Regions from separate parts of the Dorea sp. 210702-DFI.3.125 genome, predicted to be linked through region 1. Evidence: predicted binding sites of a transcription regulator. Region 1 holds the regulator's gene; the other holds the start of a gene.

Region 1 (3,186 bases):
TCATGAGAGACAATCAGTACTGCACCGGGATAATTCAGAAGATAAGTTTCCAGCCATGAGATGGAATTTAAATCCAAATGGTTGGTTGGCTCGTCCAAAAGCAGAATATCTGGCTTTGTGAGGAGCAGTTTTCCGAGAGAAACACGGGTTTTCTGACCTCCGGATAAAGTTGCAACCGGTTTTGCGAATTCTTCTTCTGTAAATCCCAGTCCTTTTAAAACACCAGTGATTTCACTTTCGCAGGCGTATCCATTTTCACGTTCGAATGCTGCTGTGAGCCGCTGGTATGTATTCATACGTTCTTCCAGACGTTCTCCGCTTAAATGCTTCATTTCCTGTTCAATCTCACGAATCTGCCGCTCCATGTCGAGAATATCGGCTTTTGCAGTGCGTACCTCTTGATAGATCGTATGGTCATTATTCATATCCTGATGCTGTGCCAGATATCCCATCGTCTTGCCGCGTGTCAGAACAACATTGCCGCCGTCCGCCTGAATCTCACCAACGATCATCTTAAGAAGTGTTGTCTTTCCAGCACCGTTCGGTCCTACGAGAGCTGCTTTTTCGTGGTCTTCTATATGAAAGGAGCCGCCGGAGACAATTACTTCCTCTCCAAAGGCTTTTTTGATATTGTGACATGCAAGTATCATCCTATCCTCCTTGATAAAATCCTGTGATTTTGAGAAATAAAGATGCCGCAGGGCTGCGTCCGGCGCTGCGACCGCATAATTTTGGCATCATCTTATACTATTATAACGAAAATACTACAAAAAACAACTAAAAAGTTTGACATTATACTAACGATTGCCTATAATAATGAGTAGAAATTTTTGAAGGAAGGAGGTGCGGATCATGCAAAACAGGGGAATTTCACAGGCAGTTATCCGTAGATTACCCAGATATTATAGATACCTTGGGGAGCTGATCGAGCAGGGAGTAGAACGAATCTCTTCCAATGAGCTTAGTAAAAGAATGAAAGTAACAGCTTCCCAGATTCGTCAGGATCTTAATAATTTTGGCGGATTCGGGCAACAGGGGTATGGCTATAATGTAAAATATCTGTACTCAGAAATCGGAAAAATTCTTGGATTGGAACAGGATCATAATATTATTATTATTGGTGCTGGTAATTTGGGGCGTGCACTTGCGAACTATGCATCATTTGAAAAGCGGGGATTTATCTTAAAAGGATTGTTTGATATCAATCCGGAGCTTGACGGGCAAGAAGTTCGTGGTGTTCCAATTCAGATGATGGACGAGCTTCCGAAATTTGTAGATGAGAACAGTATCGATATTGCAGCATTGACGATTCCAAAGGATGAGTCAATCAAAGTCGCAAAATTTCTGGCAGATCACAATGTTCACGGAATATGGAATTTTGCACATACAGATCTGAATCTTCCGGAAAGTGTGATTGTTGAGAATGTACATTTATCCGAGAGTCTGATGAGGCTGTCATATAATATATGCCGCTACAAGGAAGAACATAATTAAGGAGATAACGTGTAAAGACAGGTTTGTTCAGATTGCATCCTGGCTTTGCACGTTTCTTTCTATCAGGAGGAATCAAAACTATGAGATATTTGCCAGATGCTAAACAGATGAAAACGGCAGATTCATTTACGATAAATGAACTTAAAATCCCGTCCCTGGAACTTATGGAACGGGCTGCCAGAGCATGTGTAGATCACATTAAAGACTGGAAAATTAATTTAAATAAAATATGTGTCCTCTGTGGTTCTGGAAATAATGGCGGGGACGGCTTTGCGATTGCCAGAATGTTTGCATGGGAAGGGTGTGACGTAACAGCAGTTCTGGTCGGAAACAGAGATCACTGCACACCAGAGACTGCCCATCAGATAGAACAGTTGAAAAATACAGGAGCACAGTTTAAGGAGCGGTTTGAGCAAGAAGCATTTGAAAGTGAACCGTATACTTTAATTATCGATGCAATTTTTGGAGTTGGACTTTGCCGGGAGGTTGGAGGCAGATATGCACAGATTATAGAGTGTGTGAATCAGTCTGATGCAGTCCGTATGTCCGTGGATATTCCTTCCGGAATTTGCGCAACTACAGGAAATGTATTAGGAACTGCAGTGCGTGCAGACTATACTGTGACAATTCAGGAGACGAAAGTTGGTCTTGTACTTGATCCGGGAAGAAGTTATGCAGGAATCTGTGTATCCGAGGATATCGGAATTGTATCACTTCCACTGGAAAGAGATGAGGAAACAGTTTGTACACTGGAGGGCAGTGATTATGCAGCACTTCTTCCGAAACGAAATGCGGACTCCAATAAAGGAACTTACGGAAAGCTTCTTATGATCACCGGAAGCAAAGGTATGTCAGGTGCTGCATATCTTGGCGCACTTGCAGCTTACAGGACAGGTACCGGGCTGGTGCAGATCTATACTGCTAAAGAGAATCTCGTGATCTTACAGAGCCAGATCCCGGAAGCGATCATTACAACTTATGAAAAATATGATGTCAATGAACTACATCGCTTGATCGACTGGGCAGATGTCGTAGCTATAGGTTCCGGACTTGGAACAAAGAAGACTGCAAGGAAGATTTTAAAAGAAACCATTGCATATACAAAGAAACCGTGTGTCATAGATGCAGACGGACTTAATATTTTGTCTGAACATATGGATTATCTGTGTGGTGCAGATTGTGAACATTTTATCTTTACACCGCACATGAAAGAATTTGAACGGATCAGCGGTTTGAAGATTGCTGAAGTAAAAAAAGATCGTATTGTAGCACTTCGTACATTTGTTAAAGAATATGACGTTACCTGTGTACTGAAGGATTCCAGAACAACCATTGCAAAGCCGAGAGAGCGGGTAGCGGTAAATCTATCCGGCTGTGCGGCTATGGCAAAAGCCGGATCCGGGGATGTGCTGGCAGGCATTATCGCATCGTATCTCGCACAGGGACTTTCTGAATGGGAAGCAGCGCTTCTCGGTGTTTATATTCACGGAAGAGCTGGTGAGATTATAGAGAAGGAACAAGGCGCATACAGTCTTCTCGCAAGGGAACTTGCACAAAAGGCAGGAACAGCCATGACGATACAGGAGGAAAACTAGATTATGAAACAATACAGCAGAGTATGTGAACGAGTGGATCTGGATGCAATTTTTTATAATTTCCAGATGATGAAAGCAAATATCAAAGATGGAGTAC
Region 2 (3,186 bases), on a different contig from region 1:
ATCACAGGTAAAAGGAGGTGGCGATCATGAGTAAGACAACAAAAAAAACAGGTAAAAGGCTAAGTGCTGAAAATATTGCTACTGGAAAACGTCTCCTCAAATATATTATGGACCTGTACAAGTACCGTTTTATCATGGTATTCATCTGCATCCTTCTGAGTGCGGTTGCTTCTATCTCGGTATCTCTGTCCCTGAAATATCTGCTGGATGATTTCATCATTCCGCTGATTGGGCAAAAAAATCCGAACTACACCGAGCTTTACCAGGCACTGATGGTTCTTGGAACCATTTTCCTGATCGGAGTAATTGCAACATTTACCTATACAAGAATGATGGTATACATTGGACAGGGCGTGTTAAAAAAAGTGCGCGACGATATGTTTGAGCACATGCAGACACTGCCGATCCGCTACTTTGACCAGAACACGAACGGATCTATCATGAGCCTTTACACGAACGATACTGATACATTAAGACAGATGATCAGCCAGGCTATCCCACAGGCACTGATGTCATTTTTCACTATCGTCGTAACATTTATCTCCATGCTCGTGCTAAGCCCGCTTCTTACCGTTCTTGCAGTACTCATCATCGGGGTTCTGATCTCTGCAACAAAGGCTATCGGCGCAAACAGTGGAAAATATTTCATCCGTCAGCAGATGGCACTGGCAGATGTGACTGGATTTATTGAAGAGCGTATGAACGGGCAGCGTGTCATCAAAGTCTTCAATCACGAAGAAATTTCAGAAAAAGAGTTCGATGAACTAAATGACGCATTGTTCGAGTGCGCTGCAAATGCAAACAAATATGCAAATATGATGGGACCGGTCATCGGAAACATCGGAAACCTCCAGTTCGTACTGACTGCAGTTCTCGGCGGACTGCTTTCAGTTACTGGTGTGGGCGGTATTACCATCGGTGTCATCGCTTCTTACCTGCAGTTTACAAAGAGCTTTACCCAGCCATTCATGCAGGTCGCACAGCAGTTCAATTCCATCGTCATGGCACTTGCAGGAGCAGAACGTATCTTTAAGCTCATTGACGAAGAACCGGAACAGGATACCGGTTCTGTCACACTGGTCAATGCAAAAAAAGATGAGAATGGAACGATTACTGAATGCACAGAACGTACCGGTATGTGGGCATGGAAAAAGCCTGCTGACGAAAATGGTGCTGTGACTTATACTGAACTGACCGGAGATGTAAGATTCAAAGATGTGACATTTGGATACGATGAAGACAAAATTATTCTTCATGATATCAGCCTCTTTGCCAAACCTGGCCAGAAGCTGGCATTCGTAGGATCTACGGGCGCCGGCAAGACAACGATCACCAACCTGATCAATCGTTTCTACGACATTCAAAGCGGTGAGATCCTTTATGACGGCATCGACATTACAAAAATCAGAAAAGATGACTTGCGCCGTTCCCTCGGAATCGTTCTTCAGGATACACATTTGTTCACCGGAACGATCAAAGACAATATCCGTTACGGTAAACTGAATGCCACTGACGAAGAAATCTACAATGCTGCAAAACTTGCTCACGCGGACCAGTTCATCCAGATGCTGCCAAATGGTTACGATACATTACTAAGCGGTGACGGCGAGGAATTGTCCCAGGGACAAAGACAGCTTCTGTCTATTGCAAGAGCCGCTGTTGCCGATCCACCGGTACTGATTCTGGACGAGGCAACATCAAGTATTGATACCCGTACCGAGAGTATCGTACAGAAAGGTATGGACAATCTGATGAAGGGGCGTACCGTATTTGTTATCGCACACAGACTGTCCACAATTCGCAACAGTAACGCAATTATCGTCCTGGATCACGGTCGGATCATCGAACGCGGTGATCACGATGACCTGATTCGGCAAAAAGGAACCTATTATCAGCTTTATACCGGAAAATTGGAACTTTCCTAGGAAAAAATTGGTAATTTTGCACCGGAGGAATTTGTTAAAAATTTATTGATTTTGGAAATTAATAATGTATAATTAAATATGAATGGGGGAAATGTTCCAGCTATCGACCATTTCCCTTATTACATTTAAGAAAAGAGGTTTGGTTTAAGATGGCAGAAATCAATTTAAGCAAGTATGGTATTACTGGAACTACAGAAATCGTGTATAACCCTTCCTACGAGTTATTATTTGAGGAGGAGACAAAACCTGAACTTGAAGGTTACGAAAAAGGACAGGTCAGTGAGCTCGGTGCAGTAAATGTAATGACAGGCATCTATACAGGACGTTCTCCTAAAGACAAATTTATTGTTATGGACGAGAATTCAAAAGACACAGTATGGTGGACATCTGATGAGTACAAGAATGACAATCATCCAGCTTCTGAAGAGACATGGAACGCTGTAAAGGATCTTGCGATCAAAGAACTCTCCAACAAAAAGCTTTATGTTGTAGATGCATTCTGCGGTGCTAACAAAGATACCCGTATGGCAATTCGTTTTATCGTAGAAGTAGCTTGGCAGGCTCATTTCGTTACAAATATGTTCATTCAGCCAACTGAGGAGGAACTTAAAGATTTCGAGCCAGATTTCGTTGTATATAATGCTTCTAAAGCTAAAGTTGAAAACTACAAAGAGTTAGGCTTAAATTCAGAGACAGCTGTATTATTCAACATCACAAGCAAAGAGCAGGTTATCGTAAACACATGGTATGGCGGAGAGATGAAAAAAGGACTGTTCTCTATGATGAATTACTTCCTTCCACTGAAGGGCATCGCTGCTATGCACTGCTCAGCTAACACAGATAAGAACGGTGAGAACACAGCAATCTTCTTCGGACTTTCCGGAACAGGTAAGACAACACTTTCCACAGACCCGAAACGTCTTCTGATTGGTGACGACGAGCACGGTTGGGATGACAACGGAGTATTCAACTTCGAGGGTGGATGCTACGCTAAGGTTATCAACCTTGATAAAGAGTCTGAGCCAGATATCTACAATGCGATCAAGCGTAATGCTCTTCTTGAGAACGTAACACTTGACGCTGAAGGAAAGATTGATTTTGCTGATAAGAGCGTAACAGAGAACACTCGTGTATCTTACCCAATTCAGCATATCGAGAACATTGTCCGCCCGATTTCTTCTGCACCTGCAGCTAAGAACGTCATCTTCCTGTCAGCAGACGCATTCGGAGTACTTCCTCCAGTATCTGTACTGACACCAGA

Evidence for each region. The regulator Rex, encoded in region 1, represses fermentation and respiration genes when NADH is low (regulators of the CRP and FNR family bind a similar motif). The targets are predictions, from matches to a motif close to ATTGTTAANTANTTAACAAT.
Region 2: a site for Rex is predicted at 1,956-1,975, ahead of pckA (phosphoenolpyruvate carboxykinase (ATP)). Genes of this name have one in related genera too.

Annotation. Positions count from the first base shown of each region.
Region 1 is NZ_JAJCNF010000001.1:71,052-74,237, forward strand. It holds gene LI164_RS00320 (ABC-F family ATP-binding cassette domain-containing protein) at 1-650, opposite strand, end outside; gene LI164_RS00325 (redox-sensing transcriptional repressor Rex) at 853-1,494, shown strand; gene LI164_RS00330 (NAD(P)H-hydrate dehydratase) at 1,575-3,089, shown strand; gene alr (alanine racemase) at 3,093-3,186, shown strand, end outside.
Region 2 is NZ_JAJCNF010000025.1:16,797-19,982, reverse strand. It holds gene LI164_RS11685 (ABC transporter ATP-binding protein) at 1-34, shown strand, start outside; gene LI164_RS11680 (ABC transporter ATP-binding protein) at 27-1,925, shown strand; gene pckA (phosphoenolpyruvate carboxykinase (ATP)) at 2,075-3,186, shown strand, end outside.